Regions from separate parts of the Arthrobacter sp. 05N428_2 genome, predicted to be linked through region 1. Evidence: riboswitches for the same ligand, from Rfam matches in the RefSeq annotation. Region 1 holds a riboswitch; the other holds the start of a gene.
What was found. Region 1 has a riboswitch for cyclic di-AMP ahead of AC1DGI_RS01565 (aggregation-promoting factor C-terminal-like domain-containing protein). Riboswitches for the same ligand answer to the same signal wherever they lie in the genome.
Positions count from the first base shown of each region.

Region 2: it holds a riboswitch for cyclic di-AMP, as region 1 does, so the genes downstream of both, AC1DGI_RS13720 (M23 family metallopeptidase) here and AC1DGI_RS01565 (aggregation-promoting factor C-terminal-like domain-containing protein) in region 1, are expected to answer to the same signal.

Region 1 is NZ_JBFTMR010000001.1:315,576-327,765, reverse strand. It holds gene AC1DGI_RS01585 (sensor histidine kinase) at 1-363, shown strand, start outside; gene AC1DGI_RS01580 (bifunctional glycosyltransferase family 2/GtrA family protein) at 441-1,904, shown strand; gene AC1DGI_RS01575 (glycosyltransferase family 39 protein) at 1,905-3,947, shown strand; gene AC1DGI_RS01570 (ArnT family glycosyltransferase) at 3,954-6,062, shown strand; cyclic di-AMP (ydaO/yuaA leader) riboswitch at 6,301-6,471, shown strand; gene AC1DGI_RS01565 (aggregation-promoting factor C-terminal-like domain-containing protein) at 6,470-7,243, shown strand; gene AC1DGI_RS01560 (glyoxalase superfamily protein) at 7,354-7,731, opposite strand; gene upp (uracil phosphoribosyltransferase) at 7,794-8,429, opposite strand; gene AC1DGI_RS01550 (phosphatase PAP2 family protein) at 8,442-9,272, opposite strand; gene AC1DGI_RS01545 (nucleoside deaminase) at 9,355-9,858, shown strand; gene AC1DGI_RS01540 (DNA glycosylase AlkZ-like family protein) at 9,877-11,127, opposite strand; gene AC1DGI_RS01535 (glycosyltransferase) at 11,132-12,190, opposite strand, start outside.
Region 2 is NZ_JBFTMR010000012.1:18,567-25,959, reverse strand. It holds gene AC1DGI_RS13725 (NlpC/P60 family protein) at 84-842, opposite strand; cyclic di-AMP (ydaO/yuaA leader) riboswitch at 1,106-1,264, opposite strand; gene AC1DGI_RS13720 (M23 family metallopeptidase) at 1,412-2,227, opposite strand; cyclic di-AMP (ydaO/yuaA leader) riboswitch at 2,232-2,441, opposite strand; gene AC1DGI_RS13715 (iron-dependent transcriptional repressor DtxR) at 2,594-3,289, opposite strand; gene serC (phosphoserine transaminase) at 3,645-4,775, shown strand; gene AC1DGI_RS13705 (MFS transporter) at 4,801-6,210, opposite strand; gene AC1DGI_RS13700 (DUF3027 domain-containing protein) at 6,262-6,807, opposite strand; gene AC1DGI_RS13695 (cold-shock protein) at 6,816-7,199, opposite strand; gene AC1DGI_RS13690 (hypothetical protein) at 7,377-7,393, shown strand, end outside.

The sequences.
Region 1 (12,190 bases):
GGGCGGATCTTCGCCCGCTTCGCGCGGGCCGACGCTGCCCGCACCAACCCGGCGGACGGTCGCACCGCGCTCCCCGCGGTCGCGGCGGCGGGCGCACGGTCCGGGGGCACGACGGCGGCCCCACGTTCGGGCGCCACCACCCGCGGTCGGGCCGGCCGGAGCGCCACCGCGGGAGTTCCGACTTCCGAGGGCACCAGCGGACTGGGCCTGTCCATCGTCCAGTCGATCGTGGAGGCCCACGGCGGGACCGTCGAGGTTTCGTCCCGCCCGGGCCGCACGGAGTTCGCCGTCCGGTTGCCTGCCGCACCGCCCGCGGAACCGGCAGCCGGTCCTTCAGCACCGGCCGGTCCGGCCGGAGCCTAGTCCCTGACTCCCTCTTCCACAGCCAGCACACAGCTTGAGCCCATCGCCCTCATATGGGACGACGGGAGAGTTGAGCTATGACATTCACAGACCAGGCCACAGGAACCCCGCTTCGCTCCACGGCGGCGCCGGCCGGTCAGGCGGCGCCCGCCGCCTCCGGATTGGATCCGACCGGACGCGCCGCGTCCGCGCCGGATTTGGCCGGCGCGCATTCCGCCGCGCTCGGGGTGCCGCTCGGCACGCTGACCCGCAGCGGCGGCCGGCGCTCTGCCGTTGACACCCGAACCGGCACCCCGGTGCTGGACGTCACCATCCCGGTTTTCAACGAGGAACGGGACTTGGAAGCATGCCTGCGCCGGCTCCACGCCTACCTGCGCGACTCTTTCCCGCACCCGTTCCGGATCACCGTGGCGGACAACGCCAGCACCGACGGCACTCTTAAGACCGCCGAGCGCGTGGCCCGCGAGCTCCGCGAAGTGAGCGTGGTCCACATGGCCGAAAAAGGCCGCGGGAACGCGCTGCGCAAGGTCTGGCTCGCGTCGCCGTCGCCGGTCCTGGCGTACATGGACGTGGACTTGTCCACCGATCTGGCGGCGCTCGGCCCGCTCCTCGCCCCGCTGATTTCCGGGCACTCCGACCTGGCGATCGGGACGCGGCTGACCCGCAACTCACGGGTGGTCCGCGGGCCCAAGCGGGAGTTCATCTCGCGCAGCTACAACCTCTTGCTGCACTCCTTCCTGGGCGCACACTTCAGCGACGCGCAGTGCGGGTTCAAGGCGATCCGTGCGGACGTGGCGCGGCAACTGCTCCCCCACACCCTGGACAACGCCTGGTTCTTCGATACCGAGCTCCTGGTCCTGGCCGAGAAGTGCGGGCTGCGGGTCCATGAAGTACCGGTGGACTGGACCGACGACCCGGATTCCAGCGTGGACATCGTCCAGACCGCCCTCGCGGACCTGCGCGGCATGGCCCGGCTGAGCCGCGACCTGGTCTCCGGCCGCATTCCCGTTCCCGAGCTGCGCGCGGCCCTGGCCCGCGGCCCGCTCCCAGCCTCCTCCCGCGGCCAGGAACAAAGTCCGGGCGGTAGCCTCTTCGGGCAGCTCGTCCGCTTCGGCAGCATTGGCGTCGCCTCCACCCTGGCGTACCTGCTGATCTTCCTGCTCTGCCGGGGCATCATGGACCCGCAGCTGGCCAATTTCCTCGCTTTGCTCACCACCGCCGTGGCCAACACCGCGGCCAACCGGCGCTTCACGTTCGGCATCCAGGGCAGCAGCCAGGCGGTCCGCCACCACTTTGAAGGTCTGTTGGTCTTTGGAATCGGACTGGCCCTGACCTCGGGGGCGCTCCTGCTGGTCCACGCATCCGGCGGGACTCCCGACCGTTGGGTGGAACTGGCCATGGTCACCGCAGCCAACCTTGCCGCCACCGCCGTCAAGTTCCTGCTCTTCCGGCTGGTGGTCTTCGGGCGCCGGACCGACTCCGGCCTGCCGGTGCCCGACGCCGCCGACGCTTCGCTCCCCCACACAGAAACGGCCAAGTAAATGACCGCCACCATCAGCCCCACCCCCGGGGCCCAGCCAACGCCCGCCTGGGCACCCGGCACCACCGCGACGGCGGAACGTCCGACCGCGGGCCGCCCGGCAACTCCGCGGCCACCCATTCCCCAGGGACGCCGCGAGCGCCTGCTGTTCGGACCGCAGCCGCGGTGGGTGCGCCCGTCGGCAGCCCTGTTGCTGGGTGTAACCGCGGTGCTGTACCTGTGGAATCTGCAGGCCACCGGCTACGCCAATTCCTTCTACGCGGCGGCGATCCAGGCCGGAACCAAGGACTGGACCGCGTTGCTGTTCGGCTCGCTCGACGCCGGCAACGCCATCACCGTGGACAAGCCTCCGGCGGCGTTCTGGATCCCGGCCCTCGCGGGACGCATCTTCGGCTTCTCGGCACTGAGCATGCTCATCCCCCAGGCACTGATGGGAGTCGCCGGCGTCGGGCTCCTGTACCTGACCGTCAAGCGTGTCTCCGGTCCGGCCGCGGGTCTGCTGGCCGGCGGCGCCTTGGCGTTGACCCCCGTGGCGGCCCTGATGTTCCGGTTCAACAACCCGGATGCCATGCTGACCCTGTGCCTGGTGCTGGCCGCCTACCTCACCACCCGCGCCATCGAGAAGGCCGGCTGGAAATGGCTCGCCGCTGCCGGTGCGGTGATCGGCCTGGCCTTCCTGTCCAAGATGCTGCAGGGCTTCCTGATCGTGCCCGGCCTGGCCCTGGCCTACCTGTGGGCGGCGCCGACCACCCTCGGCCGCCGGCTCCTGCACCTGCTGGGCGCGGCCGCCGGGATCGCCGTCGTGGCGGGCAGCTACGTCGCGTTGTTCCAGCTGACGCCGGCCTCCGCCCGGCCCTACATGGCGGGTTCGCAAACCAACAGCTTCCTGGAACTCACCTTCGGCTACAACGGCCTGGGCCGGATCACCGGATCCGGCGGGGGAATGCCCGGCGGCGGCAACGCCGGCGGCCCGGGCGGCAACGGCAACGCCGGTTTCGGTGGCACGGCCGGGATTGCCCGGATGTTCGGGACGAGTTTCGGCGGCGAAGTGTCCTGGCTGCTGCCGGCTGCGCTGATCCTGCTGCTGGCCGGACTGTGGTTCACCCGGCGCGAGGCCCGCGGCTCGCGGACCCGTGCGGCGCTCCTGCTGTGGGGCGGCTGGCTGGTTGTCACGGCCGGCATCTTCAGCTTCATGAGCGGCACCGTGCACTCGTACTATGCCGTGTCGCTTGCTCCAGCGGTCGCTGCCCTGGTGGGCATCGGCGCCGTCGAGTTGTGGCGCGGCCGGGCGTACTGGCCGGCCCGAATTGTCCTGGCAGTGACGGTGCTGGCCAGCTCGGTCTGGTCCGCCGTCCTGCTGGGCCGCGACCCGGCTTGGCTTCCCGGGCTGCGGGTCCTCGCCGGCGTGCTGGGCGTGCTGGCCGCTGCGGCGCTGCTGCTGCGGGTTGACGGTCTGGCGGCGCTCCCGGCCCGGCTCCGCAAGGCCGCCGCGGCCGGCGTCGTAATCCTTTCCCTGCTGGCCTGCGGGCTGGGAAGCACCGCCTGGACGCTGGCGACCGCGGCCCAGCCGCACTCCGGTTCGATCCCGACATCCGGGCCCACCGGGTCCGCGATGGGCGGCGGTTTCGGGGCAGCCGGCAGGACCGGCGGCGACCGCGTGTTCGGCGGCACCGCCGCGGCCCGGGGCGGCGGAGCGGGCGGGCCGGGCGAGGGAACGGCGTCGCCGGAGCTGACCGCACTGCTGAAGTCCTCCGGTGCCAAATGGTCTGCGATTGTCTCCGGCGCCACCCAGGCGGCGAGCCTGGAACTCGCCAGCGGCACCAGCGTGATCGCGCTCGGCGGCTGGAATGGCGGCGACCCCTACCCGACGCTCGCGCAGTTCCAGGCCATGGTGAGCCGCGGAGATATCGGCTACTTCATCTCCGCCGGCGGCATGGGCGGCTTCGGCGGCCGCGGCGGCAACTCTGAGGTCGCCACCTGGGTCGCTGCCAACTACCAGGCCCAGACCGTCGGCACCGCCACGGTCTACAAGCTGGGGGTCTAGGGCGCCATGACCGACACCCTGAATCCCCGCACCGCGGAGACGCCACACGTGCCAGCCCCGCAGGCCCAGCCCGCGTCCGGCCCGCCGGGCGCGCCTGTCCTGCAGGCACAGCCAGCCGCCGGCGCCCGCGGGTCCGGCGCCCGGCGCCCGCGCCTGCGGCTGGAACTGGCGGCGCTGCTGTTGGGCACTGCCGTGCTGTACCTGTGGAACCTCGGTGCCTCCGGCTGGGCCAACGCCTTCTATTCCGCTGCGGCCCAGGCCGGTTCGCAGGACTGGACGGCCTGGTTCTTTGGCTCTTCCGACGCCGCCAACGCCATCACCGTGGACAAACCGCCGGCGTCGCTGTGGGTGATGGGCCTCTCCGTGCGCCTCTTCGGCCTGAGCTCATGGAGCATCCTGGTCCCGCAGGCCATCATGGGTGTCGGCACCGTCTGGCTGGTCTACGTGGCCGTCCGCCGGGCCGCGGCCCCCGCCACGGCCGACGCCCGGCTGGCGCACCGCGCGGGGCTGCTCGCCGGTGCCGTCATGGCGCTGACCCCGGTGGCCGTGCTGATGTTCCGGTTCAACAACCCGGACGCCCTGCTGGTGCTCCTGATGACCGCGGCCGCCTACGCCGTGCTGCGCTCCATCCAGGACGCGCGCCTGCGCTGGCTCTTGTTGGCCGGGGCGCTCCTGGGCTTTGGCTTCCTCACCAAGCAGTTGCAGGTGCTGCTGGTTGTCCCCGGCTTCGCCCTGGCCTACCTGGTCGCGGCACCGGTCGGGCTGGGCAAACGTCTCCTGCACCTGCTCGCCACGGGCGGGGCGATGACCGTCGCGGCCGGCTGGTGGCTGGCCGCCGTCGAACTCATCCCGGCGGCGGACCGCCCGTACATCGGCGGCTCCCAGAACAACTCCATCCTCGAGCTTACCCTCGGCTACAACGGCCTGGGCCGGCTCAGCGGCGACGAAACCGGGAGCGTGGGCGGCGGCAACGGCTGGGGCACGCCCGGGCTCTTCCGGCTTTTCAACAGCGAGTTCGGCGGCCAGATCGCCTGGCTGCTGCCGGCGGTGCTGCTGCTCGGCGCGGGGCTGCTGTGGCTCGGAAGGCTGGCACCGCGGACCGACGCCGTGCGGGCCTCGGTGATTATCTGGGGCTCCTGGGTGGCGGTCACCGGGCTGACGTTCAGCCTCATGGCCGGGATCATCCACCCGTACTACATGGTGGCGCTGGCGCCCGGGATCGCGGGGCTCGCCGGCCTGGGCGGGGTATTGCTCTGGCAGCGGCGGGACCAGCCCGTGGCCGCCGCGCTGCTCGCCGTCGCTGTCGTGGCGGCCGGGGTCATGGGCGCCGCCCTGCTCGGCCGCACGCCGACCTTCGTGCCTTGGCTGCGCTGGGTGGTCCTGCTGGGCTCGCTCGCCGCGGCCGGCGCGGTGCTGGCCGCGGCGGCGCCAGGCTTCAGGGCGACGGCGCTGAGGCGTGGCGTCCCGGCAGCATCGGGGATCATGACGCGCACGACGGCGGTGCTCGCGGTGGGCGCTGCCCTCGCCGGGCCGCTGGCGTACTCGCTGTCCACCGCGGCGACGGCCCAGAGCGGCTCGATCGTCAGCGCCGGTCCGGCCGTGTCCGGCCGGGGCGGCGCAGGGTTCCCGGCGGTCTTCGGCGGCAACGGCGGGTTTGGCGGCGGCCCCGGAGTGAACTCCAACGGCACGGCGAACGGCGCCGGGCGCGGCCCTGGCGGCGGCGGGCGCGGCCCTGGCGGCGGCGGGGCCGGCGGAATGGGCGGCCTGCTCGGGGCCACCACACCGTCCGCGGCCCTTGTGACGGCGCTGCAGGCAGGCGCCGGCAGCTTCACCTGGGCGGCCGCCGTCGTCGGATCCAACAACGCCGCCGGCTATCAGCTGGCGACGGGACTCCCCGTGATGGCCGTGGGCGGGTTCAACGGCACCGACCCGGCTCCGACGCTCGCGCAGTTCCAGCAGTACGTTGCCGACGGGAAGATCCACTACTTCATCGCCGGCCGCACAATGCAGGGCCAAAGCGGCTCCGACGACGCCGCGCGGATTGCCTCATGGGTGGCGGCCAACTTCGCCGCCCAGACCATCGGCGGGACCACCGTCTACCTGCTGGCCGGGTAGGCGGACGGGCCCCGGCCGCCGTTTCGACGGTTCCGCGCCCGCTCGCTGTTCGGCAGCACAGGGTGGGCACGGAAGCGTCGAAACGGGCCGGGCCGGCGCACTCGGAGGGCACGCGCAGGGCAAGCCGCCACACCGCCGCCTGGACTTGTCGTTACCGAAATGTGACTTCTAGTCGAAAGTCAGGTACCGTTTTAGGGTGCGCCAGTCAATCTGGCCGCACATCCGGACTGACGCCACACTCTGCCGCTTGCCGGATTCCGCTGGACCAGGCAGAGACGGGGGACCCAGTGTTCCCGGGCATCTGCATCCATGCACCCCTTGGGGTTAAGCCGCCACGATGAAATTCCGTGCGGCCGGATTTCGCATCCGAACCCGACAGCTAACTCCGTAGGCGTTGAGAGGCGACAATGACTGACTTTAAGGCACAAACGCGCCCAGAAGGCGCTAAACAGACGTCCGAAGACGACGCCGCGCGCCACCGCGCCGAACCGGCCCAGCGCTCGGCCGTGACCCGGCCCGCTCCCAAAGGCAAGCGTGCCCGCTCCGCCGCCGGCGCCCCGTCCAAAGGCAAGCGCGCCGCCGTCGTAGTCACTGCGTTCGCGGTGCTGCTCGGGGTCGGCGCCGCAGGCCAGGCCTCCGGCGCGGCAACCCACACTGCCGCCGCCCCCAAGGAAGCGTCGCAGCCGGCGCTGGACCTTGAACGTCTCGGCAGCTACACGCCTGCGTCATCCGCCCCGGCCAGCATCCAGGCCAAGCCCGCCGAGATCAGGCCCGCCGAAGCCCCCGCGCCGGCAGTTCCTCCTGCGGCCCCCGCCCCGGCCCCTGCTGCTCCGCCCGCCCCGGCCCCCGCACCGGCGCAGCCGGTCGCCGTCGACGATCCCGCCGGCGCGCAGGCCTATGCCGCCGCGCAGCTGCCGGTCCACGGCTGGGCGGCCAGCGAGATGCAGTGCCTGCAGAAGCTGTGGACCAGGGAGTCCGACTGGAGGACAACCGCCACCAACGCCAGCAGCGGCGCCTACGGTGTGGTTCAGTCCCTGCCGGCCGAAAAGATGGCCAGCGCGGGAGCGGACTACCTGACCAACTACCGGACCCAGATCAACTGGGGCCTGCAGTACGTCCAGCAGCGCTACGGCTCACCGTGCGGTGCCCTGAACTTCCATTACGCGAACAACTGGTACTAAGCCGCACAACCGGCACGGACAGAGACGCGCAGCGAGGCCCTGGATCCACCGGAACCGGGGCCTCTTGCCTGCCTGACGCGGCACCGCCCGGGTGACCGTCGTGCCGGCGGTCAGCCGTTTGGCCGGCCGGGGATGCACTGTACGGCCCACTTATTGCCGTCGGGGTCGGCGAAGTAGACGAACTGCCCCCAGTCCTTGATGTCGACGTCGCTGACGTCCACGCCGTTGTCCTTGAGTTGCCGGTGCGCGGCCTGGATGTCGCTGACCACGAGTTGCAGGCTTGGGGCGGTGCCGGGCGGGGCGTCGATGAGGCCCTCGCCGATCGCGATCGAGCAACCCGAGCCAGTCGGCGTCAGCTGGACGAACCTGATGCCCTCCGAGGGGCGCTCGTCGTAGTCGGCGTTGAAACCGACCTTGTTGACATAAAAGTCTTTGGCTCGGTCCACATCGGACACGGGGACAATTACGAGTTCAAGTTTCCAGTCCATGGGCACAGGCTAGACCCCGACGGCGTCCGCCGGAACCCCGTACCGGCGTGTTGTTCCGGCAGTTAGACCGCGATGCCGTACAGGCGGTCGCCGGCGTCGCCCAGCCCGGGGACAATGTAGGACTTCTCGTTGAGCTTCTCGTCGATCGAGGCCAGCACGATGGTCACGTTGGCGTCCGAGAGCTCCTCTTCCAGCTTGGCCAGGCCCTCCGGGGCGGCCAGAAGGCAGATGCACGTCACGTCCGAGGCGCCGCGCTTGAACAGGAACTTGATCGCCTCGCGCAGCGTGCCGCCCGTGGCCAGCATGGGGTCCAGGACAAAGATCTGGCGGTCCGTGAGGTCCTCCGGGAGGCGCTCGGCATAGGTGATGATGTCCAGGGTCTCTTCATCGCGGGCCATGCCTAGGAAGCCGACCTCGGCGGTGGGGACCAGCTTGGTCATGCCCTCCAGCATGCCGAGCCCGGCGCGCAGGATCGGGACCACCAGCGGGGTGGGCTTGGTGAAGGCGGTGCCGATGGTGGTGCTGACCGGCGTCTCGATGGTCACCGGTTCGGTGCGGACATCCCGGGTTGCCTCGTAGGCCAGGAGCGTGACGAGCTCCTCGGTGAGGTGGCGGAAGACCGGGGACGGGGTGTTCTTGTCCCGCAAGACGGTGAGCTTATGGGCGACCAGCGGGTGGTCCACAACGAGAGTGCGCATGGGTCAAAACTATCACCCGGAGGTCGGCGGACCGCCCGCCGGACCGCGGGTATCGACGTCGGCTGCCCCGCCGGCCGCGAGACCGTCCTGCAGGTGCACCTCGTTGTCGAACGTCGGCGCGGGACCGGCATGTTCGCGGTGCCGCAGCACATGGAAGAGCCGGTGGGCCAGAATCACGATCCCCACCCAGCCAAGCCCCAGCACCCAGCCGATAATCACATCGGTCATCCAGTGGTGGCCCAGAAAGACCCGGCTCATGCCCATCGCAAAAATAAACAGCACCCCGGCCGTGATCAGACCCACCCGGGCCACAGTGCGGTGCACCTGCAGGCAGGCGAGATAGACCACGAGCCCGATCACCACCGTGGTGTTCAGGGTGTGGCCGCTGGGAAAGGACGGCGAGTCCTCATAGGGCGGCACCGCATCGGCGTGGTCCGGCCGCGTCCGGCCGATCAGTTTCTTGCCCACCGCGGTGGCCGTGACCGATACGGCGGCTGCGCCTCCGATCAGGATCAGCGGGCGCCAGGTCCGGGAGACCCAGATCAGCAACGCCGTCAGGATGCTGGCCAGGATCGGCATCCCAATTCCGCCGCCGATGTTGGTGAAGCCGGTGACGAACGAGTCCAGGCCCGGGCTGCGCAGCTGTTCCATGAACGCCAGCGTGGGCTTGTCCAGGTTCGCCAGCCCGGCGGAGTCCACGACGTTGTCATAGACTTCGGCGCTCAGCAGCGCCAGCACCACCACCACCACGCCGCCAATGAGCATCGTGATCCACAAGGCGGCGTAGGGCACCACCCAACGGCCCCAGCGCCGCATCAGCCAACTCTCAGTCCTGGTGCTCATTGCCGTCTCCCGACTTCCAGGTGCGCCCGGCTACGGTGCGCAGTGTGCTTAGGATGCATAGCGTCGAAACTATCATTGAGCCATGACTACCCCGGAGCCACGCCATGCCGAATGGATGGGCCTGGCCCTCGCCGAAGCCCGTCGGGCCCTGGCAACCGCGGACGTGCCGATCGGCGCCGTCGTGATCGGACCGGACGGTTCGGTGCTCGGCGCCGGGCGCAATGAGCGCGAGGCGCTCGGGGACCCGACGGCGCACGCCGAGATGGTGGCCATCCGCGCGGCGGCCGCCCGGCTCCGGGCGCGGCACGCGGTGGAGGGCCAGGGCGACGACGGCTGGCGGCTGGCGGACTGCACCCTGGTGGTCACGCTGGAGCCGTGCGCCATGTGCGCCGGCGCCGTGGTACTGGCCCGCATCCCCCGCGTGGTTTTTGGCGCCTGGGACGAGAAAGCCGGGGCCGCCGGCTCCGTGTTCGACATCCTCCGCGAACGCCGGCTCAACCATTGGGTGGAAGTGTACGCGGGCGTCCGGGAGCAGGAGTGCGGGACCCTGCTCCGGGACTTCTTTGCCGGCCACCGCGGCGGCTGAGGCGTAAATATCGCCGGGCTACCGTTCGGCCGTGGCCGTCGAGGACGCCAGCAGCGCATCGATCCGCTTCTGCCGTGACGCCGGCGAATCCAGGCTGTAGGCACGGAAGTCACCCAGGTCTTCCTTGATCCACGCCTCCACCTCCGCGATCCGCCGGGCCACTGCCGGAGTGGACGTGCCGAAGACCCAGGCAGCGATCCGTTCCCGGGCCCGGTCGTACTGCCACAGCCCGATGATCCGGCCACGGTCCAGGATCGGGTGGTCCGGCAGGTCCGCCTGCAGCGCAAGTGCTCCCAGCGCCGGCTTGTCCTGGTCCTCCTCAGCGAGCAGCTCGGCCGCGTTGCGGCGCAGCAGCACCAGCGAGTCACTCCCGGCGAGCAACTGAATCTGCTCCTCAGCCGGTTCTTCGAATGCGGCCAGCAGCTCGACGTCGTCGGGCAGCATCCAGAGCGGGGCGCCCCCGGCAACCGCTGTAGCGGTGGGAACCTCCACAGCGCCGACGTCGGCGAGCGCGGCCTTGCTCTGCGCGACCGTAAAGCCCGTGAACCACTGCGACTGCTTGAAGGTGGCACCCCCGGTCCAGCCGAGGTAGCGCCGGATCAGCTCGGCGCGCACCTCCTCGTCGCTGAGCTCGCTCGGCCGCAGTCCCCAGGGCTCATATGCGTAGCGCTGCTGGTCCAGCCGGCCGCCGGCGGGGACGCGGCGGATGCGTCCGTCCGCCTGCAGGATGCCCAGCGCGGTGGGCAGCGTGGTGGTGGCGCCCTTTTTCTTGCCCTCCTCGCCAAGGTTGCGCACCGAGTCCCCGAGTTCGTCCTTGAGCCGCCGCGGGTCCAGCGGCGTCCCGGCTTCGGTGAGGGTGTGCAGCACCTGCTCCTCGAGCAGCGCAATTTCGCCGCGCTCCACCCCGAGCCGGCCGACCACCTTGAAGCCGGCCTCGGCTGGCTCCTGTCCCAGCCGAAGCGCCCAGGCGAAGTCGTCCCGGCCCAGCACGTAGGTGCAACCGCGCGCCGTCGGGAGTTCCAGAACCCGGTGGGCCAGGACGTCCGCGTCCACCTGCCCGCGCGGGATGCCGGCCCGGGCGAAAAGTGTGAGGTAGGGGTTGGCGCCGCCCACGGACCGGGCCCAGCCGGCCCCGGCCAACACCTGTTCGGCCGTACTGCCGGCCAGCGATCCGTCCAGGCCCTGCCGGTGCCAGGACCAGGCGCGCAGCCGCTCGGGCGTGAGGCTCTCGGCGGGCGGTAATTGCACGGTTGCGGGCTGGGTCGTCATGGGGTCATTCTCCATCAGCTTCCCCGGCGGCGGTATCGATCCGGACGCTTCGTTTGCCGCGCCGCTCCCCCGGGCCATCGGTTCCGAGGATCGCCAGCACGGCCCGCGCGGTGGCGTCCCAACCGGGAAGGCGCATCCGAGCATTTCGGGCGGCGGCCCGCCACTGGGCGCGCAGCTCCGGTTCGGCAAGCCAGCGGCGAAGCACGGCTGCCAGCGGCGCCGGGTCCCCGGCGAGCGCGACGGCGGTGCCCGGCAGCGGGGCCGCGGCTTCGGGGTGCGCTGACGCAAAGGGTGCGCCGCCGGAGCCCGGTGCGCCGGCGGAGCCCGGTGCGCCGGCGGAGCCCGGGGTGCCGGCGGCGAGGGCCTCCACGGCTCCCGTGCCCTGCCGCACGATCACCGGAACGCCGCGGGCCAAGGATTCGGTGACCACCAGCCCATAGGTTTCGGCCTGCGAAATCAGCAGGCTGAGGTCGGCGGCGGTCCATGCGGCCTCCAGCCCGGCCCCGCTCAGCTCCCCCGGCAGGCTGACGCGCCCGGCCAGGCCGAGGCGTTCCGTCTCCTGCCGGAGCAGGGCGGCGTAGGCGGGGTCTGCGGTGTCCGAGCCGGCCAGGGTTGCCGTCCAGGCCAGGTCGGTGAGCCCGGACAGCGCGCGCAGCAGCAGCAGCTGGTCCTTGTTGGGCAGCAGCGCGGCGAGTGCCAGCAGGTGCGGCGGCTCGGAACCGGGGGCCAGCGGCGCGGGTTCCGTGCCCGGCAGCGCGACCCCGACGCCGCCCGGCTCATCCCTCCCCGGCGTCCTGCGCAGCCTGCACACCTCCGCCGCGGACCCGCGGCTGATGCAGATGACCCCGGCCGCGGCCTGCAGGGCGCGGCGTTGCCGTTCCGGGTGCCCGGCCAGGGGCATGTGCAGCAGGATCCAGGCCGGCACCCCGGCGGCGGCCGCGGCTTCCAGTTCGTCCGGCGCCCCGCAGGCCACCAGGCTGTCCACGATCGTGGCCCGCCCGGCGTCGCCGGGTTCGGTGAGCAGCCGGCCCAGCCGCCGGCGGTCGTCGGGGCTGCCGACCGG
Region 2 (7,393 bases), on a different contig from region 1:
AACGGCTGCGCTCACAAAGCAAAAGGACCCCTGCCGGGGCAGGGGTCCTTCGGAGTGCTTCCGGCTGGTGCCGGGGCTGGGTCTTAGCCGCCGACGCGGATGAAGACCGGGCCGGAGCCGACGTTGACGCTGTACAGCGCGGTGGTGCCGCCGTTCCAGCCGCCGTGGACCGCCATGCCGTTACCGACGTAGACCGCGATGTGGGCCTCGCCCATGCCGCCGTTCTGGTAGTAGGCGAGGTCGCCCGGCTGTGCTTCGGCGGCGCTCACCGTACGGCCGAGGGACAGGTAGCCGGCCGGCCAGCCGTGGTAATGGATCCCGACGGCAGCCAGGGCGTTGGTGACCAGCATGGTGCAGTCCTGGGAAACGCCCATCTGCGCGTAGGCAGCAGCGGCGATCGATGCGCCCATGCCGCTGACGGCAACCGGAGCCTTAGTGGTCAGCGAGGCGGTGGTCGCGGTGCCCGTGGAGGCAGCGGTGTCCGTGGAAGCGACAGCTTCCTGGACCTTGACGACAGGCTTGGGAGCCTCGACAACCGGGGCCGGCGCCGTGGTGACGGACGTCTTGTCGTAGGAGATCGCGATGCTGGAGGCCGCAGAGATCGTGGCCGGTGCGGTCGACTGTACTTCAAGGGCGGAAGCCGAAGTCGATTCGCGCTGAACGTTGGTCTCGGCAGCGTTGGCTGCGATACCGCTGGTCAGTACCAGGCCGGAGGCTGCAGCGATAACCGCGGCCTGGCGACCCATGCCACCGGCGTTGTCGCCGACGGCCTTGGCAATAACAGCCAGCGAGTTGGTCTTGGTGACCTCCGCGCGGTGGCGTGCAGTTGCACGAGTAGTCATTCAGTTCTCTCTTTCGTGATCCTGTGTCCGCGCTCATTGCAGGCGGGACTGAGGACGCTCCGGCATCTTGGGGGTACGCCGGATCGCCCCGAAACGGGTTTCTTTAGCGAAGGGTGTACTGCGAAGACGCGCCAAAAGCGGGAACTGCGTTATGCGAACCTGTCCGGGCGCCGGCAAGGGCAGAACGGAGCATGGTGTGCAGCGGGCTCAACTGAGCCGCGCCAGCGCGAGGACGCGCAGCATTGTGGCGTGAAGACACGAAAGTAGCCTCTCCCAATGCCTACGAGGTGAGCTGTCGGATTCGGATGGGAGTCACCCGGCCGCGCTGCTTCCTGGGAAGCTTTGCGACTTAACCCCAAGGTCTTCTTGCGAAGACCAAAATTGGTTCCCCCGCCCCTGCCAGACGATGTCATGCGAACGGACCTTGAGCGGTGGCAGAGTTAGGCAATCCACTCAAGAGCGCCAACTTCGGAGAAGTTGGCGTGCTTCAAACAGTACAGCAGTCGGGACTCAATGTCACATTCAGATCACGGCGTGTCACAGAAATGCGAGTCGTCCCTCGGCTTGGCTTAGAGCCAGCCGAGCGGGTCAACGACATCCCCATTGACCATCACCTCGAAGTGGAGGTGGCAGCCAGTGGAAGCGCCGGTGGTCCCGCTCATCGCCACCACGTCGCCGCGGGAGACTTGCTGGCCCACGCGGACGCTCGAGGAGGACAAATGGTTGTACGTGGTCTCCAGGCCGTTGCCGTGGTCGATCACGATGCGGTTGCCGCCCCCGTAGGGGTGCCAGCCGGAGAAGGTTACGGTGCCGCTGGCAGCGGCATGCACGGCAGTGCCGCACTGGGCCACGTAGTCCTGCCCGCGGTGAAATTCCCCGACGGCCCCCGTGATGGGACTGATCCGGTAGCCGAACGGCGAGGCCGTGACCATGGAATCCAGCGGGGCGCCGAGGCTGCCGGCGGAGGCCGCGCGGGTGATGCTGCCGGCCGACTGGGCACCCAGCAGCTGCTTGAGCTTGCCGTCCGGGTCGCCCTTGGTGCCCACCGCCGTGCGGCTGAAGTCAATCTGCGCGGCCGCGGCCTTGACCTCGGGCTGCGCGCCGGCGGAAACCGTGGTGGTCCGGGCGGCGTCGGCCATCACGGGGCCGGTGGCCGGAATGGCGACGGTGAGGGCCAGGCCCGTCGAGGCCAGGGCTATGCCGGCCTTCTGTCCGACGCCGCTGACGGCGGCGAAGTCAGCTACCTGGCGGAGCGGGCTCCGCCGGCCGCGGCGCTCATCCCGGCGCGCGTCGCGCGGGCGCTCGGCGTGGACGACTGCGGCCGGGCGCGGCTCCGGAGCGGGACCGGTCGCACGACGGCGGCCCCTGACGGTCTGGATGGTCAAGTACGGTTCCTCTCTGGATAGCCTGCGAAGTTAGCTGTCGGATTCGGGTCAGAGAGATCAAAGACCCGGTCCGCCGGAGCAGGCATCCAGGCACAAGGGCATCCGGGGACCCCTCGTGGAGTTTGCTTGCCGCTAGCGGACTTCACCCCGAGGCTGCTGGATCAACAGCCGGTAGTGGTTCCCCCGCCTCTGCCAGAAAGGGATTTCGTGTACTGATCCGCTGGCAGAGCTCGGCTTCGGATCTGGTAACGCTTTAGTATCGGTGCTAGTGCTCAACTATAGGGGATTAAGTCGGGCAGTAATAAATTCGTTATCTCGCCTGTGGACAACTTTCCCGGTGAAGCGCGGACGGGTCAGTGCGCCGAGTTACCCGAGGGTCACAAACACGTGGGCCGCGACCTCGGGGGGCAGCTCGAGGGCGCCTTCGAAGTCGGGAACCCGGACGGAGATGTACTCCCCCACCCGCTCCAGCGAGACCTTGGCGCCGGGACGGATTCCGCCCTCGTCCAGCTGCACCAGCAGTTCCGGTTCCACCTGGATGGGCTCGGCCAGCCGGCTCACGGTGATCCGCGATTCCGCGCCGTAGCCGGCCATGGCCTCGAGCAGGTTCACCACGCCGTCCGCGGTCTCCGACGCCGGGAGGCCGCCGAGTTCGGCGAGTCCGGGAATCGGATTTCCGTAGGGCGAAACAGTCGGGTGGTTGAGCATATCGAAAATACGCTGTTCGACGCGCTCGCTCATCACGTGTTCCCAGCGGCACGCTTCCTCATGGACGTAGGCCCAGTCGAGTCCGATGACGTCGGCGAGCAGCCGCTCGGCCAGGCGGTGCTTGCGCATGACTTCGATGGCCCGCTTCCGGCCCGCTTCGGTCAGTTCAAGGTGCCGGTCGCCGGAAACCACCACGAGGCCGTCCCGTTCCATCCGGCCGACGGTCTGGGACACGGTGGGGCCGGAGTGGCGGAGCCGCTCGGCAATGCGGGCGCGGAGGGCGACGATGTTCTCTTCTTCGAGTTCCAGGATGGTCCGCAGATACATCTCGGTCGTGTCGATCAGATCCGTCATTCAGCTCAGCTCCTCGGGCGCCGTCCTTGCGTCATTCCCACCGTACAGCGTGCAGGATGCGCCCTGGCGAGATCCGCCATACGTCACCGAACAGCCTAGCCTATTTTGAATTACTCCGGATAATCTGCCGGCACCCGCCCGTTACACCCGGGCACCGCCGGTTGGCGCCGGCCGCCTGCCGCCTGCCGCCTGCCGCCTGACGCCTGCCGCCTCGGTGACCGGACTGTACCGGACTGTGACGGACGAATTTCCCGCCCGGCCGCGCCCGTCGGGCAGAATAAATCAGGGCCGGGCCACAGCCGCCCCGGATCCGTCCGAGCCCCGCCACGCACCCAGCCGAAAAATTGGAGCCACTGTGAGCGACACCCGCATCACCATTCCCGCGAACCTCCTGCCCAAGGACGGCCGGTTTGGCGCCGGTCCATCGAAGGTCCGGCCGGAGCAGATGGAGGCCCTGTCCGCGGCGTCGGCAACGCTGCTGGGCACCTCGCACCGGCAGGCGCCGGTGAAGAATCTGGTGGGTTCGGTCCGCACCGGCCTGAGTGACTTCTTCCGCGCCCCCGAAGGCTACGAAGTGGTCCTCGGCGTCGGCGGTTCCACGGCGTTCTGGGACATCGCCAGCTTCGGCCTCGTGGAAAACAAGGCGCAGCACCTGTCATTCGGCGAGTTCGGCTCCAAATTCGCCGCGGCCACCAACAAGGCACCATTCCTGGCGGCATCCTCGATCATCAAGTCCGAGCCGGGCACCCGCCCCGAGGCGCGGGCCGAAGCCGGAGTTGACGCGTACGCCTGGCCGCAAAACGAGACGTCCACCGGCGTCGCCGCTCCGGTCAAGCGCGTGGCGGGCGCGGACGAGGGGTCCCTCGTGTTGGTCGACGCCACCTCCGCGGCCGGCGGCCTCGACGTCGACGTTGCCGAGGCGGATGTGTATTACTTTGCGCCGCAGAAGAACTTCGCGTCCGACGGCGGCCTGTGGCTTGGCCTGTTTTCCCCGGCAGCCTTGGAGCGTGCGGCCCGAGTCAAGGCCGGCGGACGCTGGATTCCGGACTTCCTGGACCTGCAGACCGCGATCGAGAACTCGCGGCTGAACCAGACCTACAACACACCGGCGCTGGCCACCCTGGTGACCTTGGATGCGCAGGTGAAGTGGCTCAACAGCAACGGCGGCCTCGACTTCGCCGCCGCCCGGACCGCCGATTCGGCCGGCCGGATCTACCGCTGGGCCGAGGCCTCCTCCTACGCCACGCCGTTCGTGGCCGCGGCCGAGGACCGCTCCAACGTGATCGCCACAATCGACTTCGACGACTCGATTGATGCCTCGGCCATCGCCAAAGTCCTGCGCGCCAACGGCGTCGTCGATACCGAGCCGTACCGCAAGCTGGGCCGCAACCAGCTGCGCATCGCTACCTTCGTGGCGATCGAACCGGACGACGTCTCCGCGCTGCTCGAGTGCATCGATTTCGTGGTGGGCGAGCTCAAGCGGTAGTCCGGGCGGTCCGGTCCGGGACTGGTCAGCGGTCGACGGCGTTGTCCGGGTTCTCCACCCGGCCGGCGCCGTCCGCCGTTGCGCCGTCCGCCGTTGCGCCGTCCGCCGTTGCGCCGTCAACGGCAGCACTTTCCTGGCGGGCACCCGCCGCAACTGCACCCGCCGGGGCCGAAGCTGCCGGGACAACCCGGAAGTACCGCAACCCCCGGGCCCGGCGGTTGAAGCCGATCCGCAGGTGCTTGGCCCGGACAATCCAGGCCATCCCGATCAGTGCTGCCGCGACCCCCGCGGCGGCCGCAACGCCCATCGACCAGCGCGGGCCGGCGACGTTGGCCACCCAGCCCACCAGCGGAGCGCCAATCGGGGTGCCGCCCATGAAGATCGCCATATACAGGGCCATTACCCGGCCGCGCATCACCGGGTCCGTGGTGGTCTGGACGTAGCCGTTGGCGCTGGTCATCATGGTGATCGCGAAGAGACCGACCGGCACCAGCGCGACGCCGAACCAGAAGTAGTCCGGTGCCAGCGCGGCGAGGCCGGAGGTCAGGCCGAAAGCGCCCGCCGCCCCGAAGATCACCCGCATCCGCGGCTTGCCCCGCCCGGCCGAGAGCAGCGCCCCCGCCAGCGAACCGATGGCCATGATCGAATTCATCAGGCCGAAGGCGCTGGCATCCAGGCCGAACTCGGTGCCGACCATCGCCGCGATGAAGAGGACGAAGTTCAGACCCAGCGTTCCCACGATGAACACCGCCACCAGGACCACCACGATGTCCGGCCGGAAGCGCACGTAGCGCAGCCCCTCGCGGATCCGGCCCTTGCCCGGCGCGGCCCGGGGCAGCTGCCGCAGCGACGCGGCAGGGATTTTGGCCAGGCTCATCAGCAGGGCGACGAACGTGACGGTGTTGACCAGGAAGACCCAGCCCGGTCCGATGGCCACCGTGAGCACACCGGCGACGGCGGGGCCGATCATCCGCGCCACGTTGAAGGAGGCGCTGTTGAGGGCGACGGCGTTGGGCAGATAATCGTCGCGGACCAGCTCGGAGACGAAGGTCTGGCGCACCGGAGCGTCGACGGCGGACACGACGCCGAGCAGCAGGGCGAAGATGTAGACGTGCCAGAGCTGCGCGGCTCCGGACAGCACCAGGATGCCGAGGGCTGCGCTCAGCAGGGCCATCGCGGACTGTGTCAGGACCAGGAGGGTCCGGCGGTTGAACCGGTCGGCGACAAGCCCGGCGACGGGGGCGAGGAACAGCTGCGGGCCAAGCTGCAGGGCCATGGTGACGCCCATGGCGCCGGCATCCTGCGCCGTCAGGTGGGCGAAGACCAGCCAGTCCTGCGCGGTGCGCTGCATCCAGGTTCCAATATTGGAGACCAGGGCGCCGATGAACCAGATCCGATAATTCAGGACACCCAGCGATTGGAAGGTGGACCTCATGGCCGGACCTCCCCCGGTGTCGGTGTAGCTGTCAGCCGGTTCGGCGTCGTATCAATCAGCCCGTTCCGCCGGGAAATCCTCGGCCGGGATATCCTCGGCGGGAATCTCCGCAGAGGGGACATCCTCCGCGGATGTTCCCGCCGCGACGTCCTCGGCCGGGGCGTCGGCGGCGTCGTCCTGCTCCGCATCCTCGGGCCGCACCCGTTCGGCCCACGGAACCCACTCCGGGGCCAGGATTGAGTCCTCGGAGGGCAGCAGGCCAAGCTCGTCCACCGTGACGGTCTTGGAGCGTGAATTGCGAGTCAGCACCGCGTACCACTGCCACCCGCCGTAACCGGGAAGCAGTGAGTCGAAAAGGTGGGTGACCAGGCGGTCACCTTCACTCTTGACGCCTAGATGCCGGCCGACCTGTTCCGCCGGGGCGATGCCCTCCACGGCGGCGCGGGCGACGTCGACGGAGGCGGCCAAGAAGGCGTCGGGCTTGCCGGTGCGCCAGACGGGGACGCCGTAGCGTGGCTTGGATCCTGCTTTGGCGCCGGCGGCGACGGGGGCCGCACCAGCCGCCGCGGCGGCGTTCTGCTCAGGTTCCGGTGTCATCGTGGGCCTTACGCGTCCAACTCGTCGGCGACCTTGCGAAGCGCGGCGGCGATGGCCTTGGCCTTGTTGCCTTCCGGGTACTTCCCGGCGGACAGCGTTCCGGAGAGGTTGTCCAGCACGCTCACGAGGTCCTGCACCAACGGCGCGAGGTCCTTGGCGCTGGGCCGCTTGGCCTTGGCAATGGAAGGGGCCCTGTCCAGTACCCGCAGGCCCAGGGCCTGGGCGCCCTTACGGCCGTCGGCGACGCCGAACTCCACCCGGGTTCCGGCCTTTAGCTCAACTACGCCTTCGGGCAGCGCCGACTTGGGCAGGAAGACCTCCTGGCCATCTTCGCCTGCGAGGAATCCGAAGCCTTTGTCCTTGTCATACCACTTGACCTTGCCGGTGGGCACGTAATCAACCTTCTTCGATCTGCTGGGACGCGGCCGACGGTCAGCGCATCCGCATGGATATGCGGGTTCAGGGTGTGACCGCCCGGACCGTGTTGGTCTGTTCCTCCAAGGTTATCCTGCCTTGGCCACTTTGGCGGTTTGAGGCGCGGTCAGAGCGGGGCTGTTAGCGTTGCCTCCATGACACCACAGCACCT